DNA from 2 places in the Burkholderia sp. MSh2 genome. Region 1 is predicted to be linked to the other one. Evidence: predicted binding sites of a transcription regulator. Region 1 holds the regulator's gene; the other holds the start of a gene.
The links. Region 1 encodes sigma-54, which starts transcription at its own class of promoters, with help from an activator protein. Its sites were predicted from a motif close to TGGCANGNAANCTGCTTT; they were not measured.

Region 1 (3,206 bases):
CGCCTCGAAGGGGATCGCGTCGGAGAGCCGGACGAACGCGGCGAGCGGGTGCTTGAGACCCTTGATGCGCCCGTGCGGAATCGCGACACCTTCGCCGAGGCCGGTCGAGCCGAGGCGCTCGCGCGCGAACAGGTTGTCCGTGACGGTGCTGCGGGCGATGCCGTTCTGATTCTCGAACATCAGCCCGGCTTGTTCGAACACGCGTTTCTTGCTGGTGACCGAGAGGTCGATGACGACGTTCTCTATGGGCAGGATTTTGGCTAGGCGATTCATGTTGGCAGGCGATTGGACGGCCTGGGGTCTCCTTGCGGCGGCAGACTGATTTTCCATGTTCGGCGATATCAAGGCATTCGGAATCGGCAACCTGCAAGGCAGCTACCGCACTCAACGCCCCCCCGGCGATAACCGGGACATTATAGAGCACAGCCGCGTGCGTGGCGCGGCACGGTCGGACCGGTTGCACCGCGGCGCGAAGTCGCAAAAAAAACGCCCGGCGAACCGGGCGGCGTGCGTGTTGCAGTAACGGTTATTGCGGCGGCAGTTCGATCTGGTCGATCGACGGTTGAAGCTTGATCGGATCGTGCGCATGCGTTTGCAGGCGCTCCATGTGCTTGACGACCTGGCGATCCAGCTTGTCGATCAGCAAGTCGATTGCCGCGTACAGGTTGCCGTTTGCGCTTTCGACGAAGATGTCCTTGCCCTTCAGATGCAGATTGATTTCCGCGCGCTGCTGCTTGTCCTTTTCCTTGTGGTTGTCGACCGAGAGGATCACAGTGCCATCGATCACCTGATCGCTATGCCGTAGCACCCGGTCCAGCTTGGTGATCACGTATTCGCGAATTGCAGGCGTGACTTCGAGATGATGTCCACTGATCTTCAGGTTCATAGTGCTTCTCCAAGCGAGTGACCACCCGGCCGCATCGTGGCGGCGCTCCGGTCGACCTGCCCGTGCCGCACGAGGCGGCATATCGCGGACAAGTCGCCCGGCCCTGTTCCCCGTATGCGCGGTGGCCGGAACACGCCTGCCGCCGGGCAGGCAGCAGGCTTAAAGAGACTTGCGCAGATTCACTGCCGGGATCTTGAGGGCTTCGCGATATTTGGCAACCGTGCGGCGCGCGACCACGAAACCCTGTTCTGCCAGCAGCTCGGCAATGCGGCTGTCCGAAAGCGGCGATTTTGGGTCTTCAGCTCCTATCAGTTGCTTGATCAGGGCTCGGATGGCGGTCGACGAGGCGGCGCCACCGGTGTCGGTCGAGACGTGAGATCCGAAGAAGTACTTAAATTCAAGCGTCCCGAAGGGGGTCAGCATGTACTTCCCGGTTGTCACACGGCTGACAGTCGACTCGTGTAGGCCCAGCGTATCAGCTATTTCCCGCAAAACCAAGGGGCGCATGGCAATTTCGCCGTGCGCAAAGAAATTCTTCTGACGCTCGACAATAGCCTGTGCGACACGCAGGATCGTGTCGAAACGCTGCTGGATGTTTTTGATCAGCCAGCGCGCCTCCTGGAGCTGTTGCTTGAGCGAGCCGGCCGACGGATCGCCGCGGCTGTTGCGCAGGATGTTCGCGTACAGGTTGTTGATCCGCAGGCGCGGCACGACCTCCGGATTGAGCTCCGCGAGCCATCCCTGGCCGGCCTTCTTCACGATGATGTCGGGCACGACGTAGTCCGCCTCGGCCTTGCCGTACGCGGCGCCGGGGAACGGCTCCAGCGAACGGATCAGCGTATGCGCGTCGCGCAGCGCGTCGTCGCTCGCCTTCAGGTGCTTACGCAAGCGCGTGAAGTCGCGAGCGGCAAGCAGCTCGAGATGCTGCGACACGATCTCGAGCGCGAGCGTGCGCGTCGGGGACGGATCGAGGCGCAGCAACTGCAGCTTCAGGCATTCGGAGGCCGAGCGCGCGCCGACCCCGGGCGGGTCGAAGCTGTGCAGCAGCGCGAGCGCGGCGTTCAGCTCGTCGCAGTCGATCTCCAGCTCGGGCGGCAGGTCGGCGAGCACTTCGTCGAGCGTGGCGGTCAGGTAGCCGTCGTCGTCGAGCGATTCGATCAGGAACATCACGAGCGCGCGATCGCGCGGGCCGGCCTGCGTGACGCGCAACTGCGCGGACAGGTGGTCGCGCAGCGACGTCGCCGCTTCCTGCACCTGCAGCGGCGGGAGGTCGTCGTCGTCGGACGCGCCGCTCGACCGGCCGAATTCGTCGAGATTCCATTGCGGGCCGTCGTTGCCGTCGCCGGACGCATAGCCGTCGTATTCGTCCGCGCCGGCCGGCTCGTCGCGCTCGGCGCGCTCGCTCGACGTGCTGCTGTTCGTCGCAGCCGGTTCGGTGTTCGGGGCGGGGGGCGTCTGCGCGATCAGCGAACCGTCCGCTGCGACACGCAGCGGGCTCGCGATCCATTCGTCGTCGTTCTCGAGCAGCGGGTTCTGCGCGACGGCCATCGCGACTTCCTGCTGCAATTCGAGCGTCGACAACTGCAGGAGCCGGATCGACTGCTGCAGCTGGGGCGTCAGCGCCAGGTGTTGCGACAGGCGGAGTTGAAGGCTGGCTTTCATGGCGAGGAGGGAGTCATACCGGCAGTTTGCCACGACCCAGGCGCGTTGAGCCATCCGCGATTACGCGCGGCGCGCCGCCCGGCCGCGGGCATGGCCGCGAAGCGGGACGCGGCCCCGCTTCGCGGCCATGCCGGGCGGGGTGCACCAGCCACGAGGAGGGTTACATGCGGAAGTGCTCGCCGAGGTACACGCGGCGTACGCTTTCGTTCTCGATGATTTCGCTCGGCGCGCCGGCGGCGAGTACCGAGCCGTCGCTGATGATGTATGCGTGGTCGCAGATGCCGAGCGTTTCGCGGACGTTGTGATCGGTTATCAGAACGCCGATGTTGCGCTGCTTCAGGAACTTGACGATCTTCTGGATCTCGAGCACCGCGATCGGGTCGACGCCGGCGAACGGTTCGTCGAGCAGGATGAAGTTCGGGTTGGTTGCGAGCGCACGCGCGATTTCGACGCGGCGCCGCTCGCCGCCCGACAGCGACAGCGCGGGGTTTTCGCGCAGGTGGCCGATCTGCAGTTCGTCGAGCAGCGCCTCGGTGCGCGACGCGATCGCGTCTTTCGACAGCCGCTTGCCGTCTTCGCCGTGCTGCAGCTCGAGCACCGCGCGGATGTTTTCCTCGACGGTCAGCTTGCGGAACACGGACGCTTCCTGCGGCAGGTA
Region 2 (3,206 bases), on a different contig from region 1:
GTGGTGCGCAACATCGCGATGGCATTCGACGCGTATCTCGGCCAGACCTCGCAGCAGCGCTACTCGCGCACCGTCTAGGGCCGCCAGGGGCCCCGCCGGGCCCGCGCCGGCCGCACGCGCGCGGCCGGTTTGATACAGTGTGGGGCTACGCTACGCCAGAACCCGCACGATGCGCACCACCAAAGCGACCCACGCGGTCGAACGCCTGAAGACCCGCTCCGGCAACCCGCAGTTCGCGGCCGTCGCGATGGCGGGCGGCCTTTTCTATCTCGTCGACCGCTCGGGCGGCACCACCGAGAAGCGCAGCGAGCCGCTGCCGCTCGACGAGTTCGTCAGGTTCGTCGACGAATTCGGCCCCAAAAAGCCGCGCAAGGCGAGCAAGCTCGACCTCGCATTCGAGGCGCAGATCAAGAAGAGCAGAGGATAAAGGTCTGTTGCAGGCCGCCTGAAGGCTCGGCCGCCGCCCTGTTTGGTACAATCGTGGAGTTTATCTATCCCCGCTGATGGCCGACCAGGCTGCGTGACCACACCATGAATATCGAAAAAGCGCGTTTCAACATGATCGAACAGCAGATCCGGCCGTGGGACGTGCTGGATCTGGACGTCCTGGGCCTGCTGTCGATCGTCAAGCGTGAGAACTACGTTCCGGCCGAATACCGCGATCTCGCGTTCGCCGACCTCGAACTGCCGCTGCCCGGCGGCAGCAGCAAGATGCTGTTCCCGCGCGTCGAAGCGCGCGTGCTGCAGGAACTGGCGGTCAAGAAGCACGAGAACGTGCTCGTGATCGGCGCCGGCTCGGGCTACCTGGCCGCGCTGTTCGCGCATCGCGCGCAGCACGTGACGGCCGTCGAGATCGATCCTGCGATCGCGAAGTTCGCGGCGGACAACCTGCGCAACGACGGCGTGACCAACGCGGAAGTCGTGCTCGGCGACGGTTCGCGCGGCTGGGCCGGCAAGGCGCCGTACGACGTGATCTGCGTCGCGGGCGGCCTGCCCGTCGTGCCGCAGGACCTGCTCGAACAGCTGAAGGTCGGCGGCCGCCTGTCGGCATTCGTCGGCGGCCGTCCGGTGATGAAGGCGCAGATCATCACGCGCATCGACGACAAGCAGTACCGCGTCGCCGACGTGTTCGAAACCTACGTCAACCACCTCGTCAACGCGATCGAGCCGTCGCGCTTCAAGTTCTGAGCGGCGGAGCCTCCATGCAGATCCTGACGCCCGCGATGCTCGCGCAATGGCTCGGCGATTCGGCGCGCCCCGCGCCGGTCGTGCTCGACGTGCGCGAGCCCTGGGAAATCGCCACCGCGCACATCGCCGGCAGCGTGTCGATCCCGATGCAGCAGATTCCCGCGCGCAGCGAAGAGCTCGACGACGAAGCCGAAATCGTCTGCGTGTGCCATCACGGGATGCGCAGCGCACAGGTCGCGATGTTCCTCGAATCGCGCGGCTTCACGAAGCTGTACAACCTGCAAGGCGGAATCGACGCGTGGTCGCGCGACGTCGATCCGTCGGTACCACGTTACTGACCGTTCCGGTCGCACCCGACCGATTCGCCGAACGGGCACGCATGGCGTGCCCGTTTTCATTTCCGCGCACCATGTGCCGCCACGCGTCGTCGCCGGCCGGGCATGTCGCCGCCATCCGGCCGCATCGCTGACGCACGCCCGCACGAGCGCGGGCACGTCGCCCGCCTGACGCGCCTCCCCCTCCTCCCGGCCACGCTCGCCGCCCCCTGAGCGCAACCGGCCGGCTGCCGACGCCATCCGTCGAGGTGCCGCGCACGCACCATGCTCGACCGCACGCCCCCGAATCGCGCATCGCGCCGCGCCAGATGCGTGCGGCGAACGCGGCGCCGCGTGCCGCCCCGTCACCCTGCACGCCTTGCGCCGCAAGGCACGGCGCCCATTCCCGATGCTCTGGCACGGTTCTTGTGTTGCCTCGTGAACTTGTACACAAGAGGGAATACGAGATGCGAGGATGGACGATTGCGGACTGGCTCGATGCCTATGTCCGGGGCGCCACGCCCGAAACCCTGCTCCGCGACCTGCTGGACACGCTCGCGGCACCCGATCCGGCCTGGATCTCCGTGGCGACGCGCGCGCAACTGGACGCGCAACTGGCGTCGCTCGCGCAACGACTCGCCGCGGCTGGCGGCGACCGGCGCGCGCTGCCGCTCTACGGCGTACCGTTCGCGGCGAAGGACAACATCGACGCGGCCGGATTCGCGACGACCGCCGCATGCCCGGCGTTCGCCTATACGCCCGCCCACGATGCGACGGTCGTCGCGCGGCTCGTGCAGGCCGGCGCGATCGTGATCGGCAAGACCAACCTCGACCAGTTCGCCACCGGCCTCGTCGGCGTGCGCTCGCCGTATGGCGTGACGGTCAACGCGTTCGATCCGGACTACATCTCGGGCGGATCGAGCGCCGGGTCGGCGTCCGTCGTCGCGCGCGGGATCGTACCGTTCGCGCTCGGCACCGATACTGCCGGCTCCGGCCGCGTGCCGGCCGGCCTCAACAACATCGTCGGCCTGAAGCCGACGCGCGGCGCACTCAGCAATACCGGCGTCGTTCCGGCCTGCCGCACGCTCGACTGCGTATCCGTGTTCGCGACCACGACCGAAGACGCGTTGCGCGTCTACGACGTGGCCGCGGCGCTCGACCTGGCCGACGGGCTGTCGCGCGCGGCGCCGCCCGCCGCCGCCGCGTGGCGCATGCCCGACGCGCCGCGCTTCGCGATTCCCGCCGCGCCCGAGTTCTTCGGCGACACGGCGGCCGAGCGCGCGTTCGCGGCAGCGGTCGCGCAGCTCGAGGCGCAGGGCGCGACCTGCGTGCCGATCGATTTCTCGCCGTTCGACCGCGTGACCGCGCTGCTGTACGACGGGCCGTGGGTCGCGGAGCGCTATGCGGCCATCCGCGAATTCGCGGCCGCGCACGAGGCGGACATTCACCCGGTCGTGCGCGACGTGATCTTCCGTGCGCGCGAATTCTCCGCCGCGGACGCGTTCGGCGGCCTCTACCGCCTCGCCGACCTGAAGCGCGAAGCCGACGCGCTGCTCGCGCCATTCGACGCGCTCGTGGTGCCGACCGCACCGACCCACTACCGCGTCGACGCGTTGCTCGCCGATCCGATCCGCCTGAACAGCAACCTCGGCAAATACACGAACTTCGTCAACCTGCTCGACTGGAGCGCGGTCGCCGTGCCGG

Region 2: atzF (allophanate hydrolase) is a predicted target of sigma-54. The motif match lies at 1,918-1,935, and genes of this name have one in related genera.

Annotation. Positions count from the first base shown of each region.
Region 1 is NZ_JPGM01000082.1:16,234-19,439, forward strand. It holds gene GQ57_RS34145 (PTS sugar transporter subunit IIA) at 1-330, opposite strand, end outside; gene GQ57_RS42515 (hypothetical protein) at 329-523, shown strand; gene hpf (ribosome hibernation-promoting factor, HPF/YfiA family) at 527-886, opposite strand; gene GQ57_RS34155 (RNA polymerase factor sigma-54) at 1,046-2,548, opposite strand; gene lptB (LPS export ABC transporter ATP-binding protein) at 2,709-3,206, opposite strand, start outside.
Region 2 is NZ_JPGM01000011.1:5,069-8,274, reverse strand. It holds gene hemN (oxygen-independent coproporphyrinogen III oxidase) at 1-78, shown strand, start outside; gene GQ57_RS08150 (hypothetical protein) at 170-427, shown strand; gene GQ57_RS08145 (protein-L-isoaspartate O-methyltransferase family protein) at 532-1,188, shown strand; gene GQ57_RS08140 (rhodanese-like domain-containing protein) at 1,203-1,526, shown strand; gene atzF (allophanate hydrolase) at 1,970-3,206, shown strand, end outside.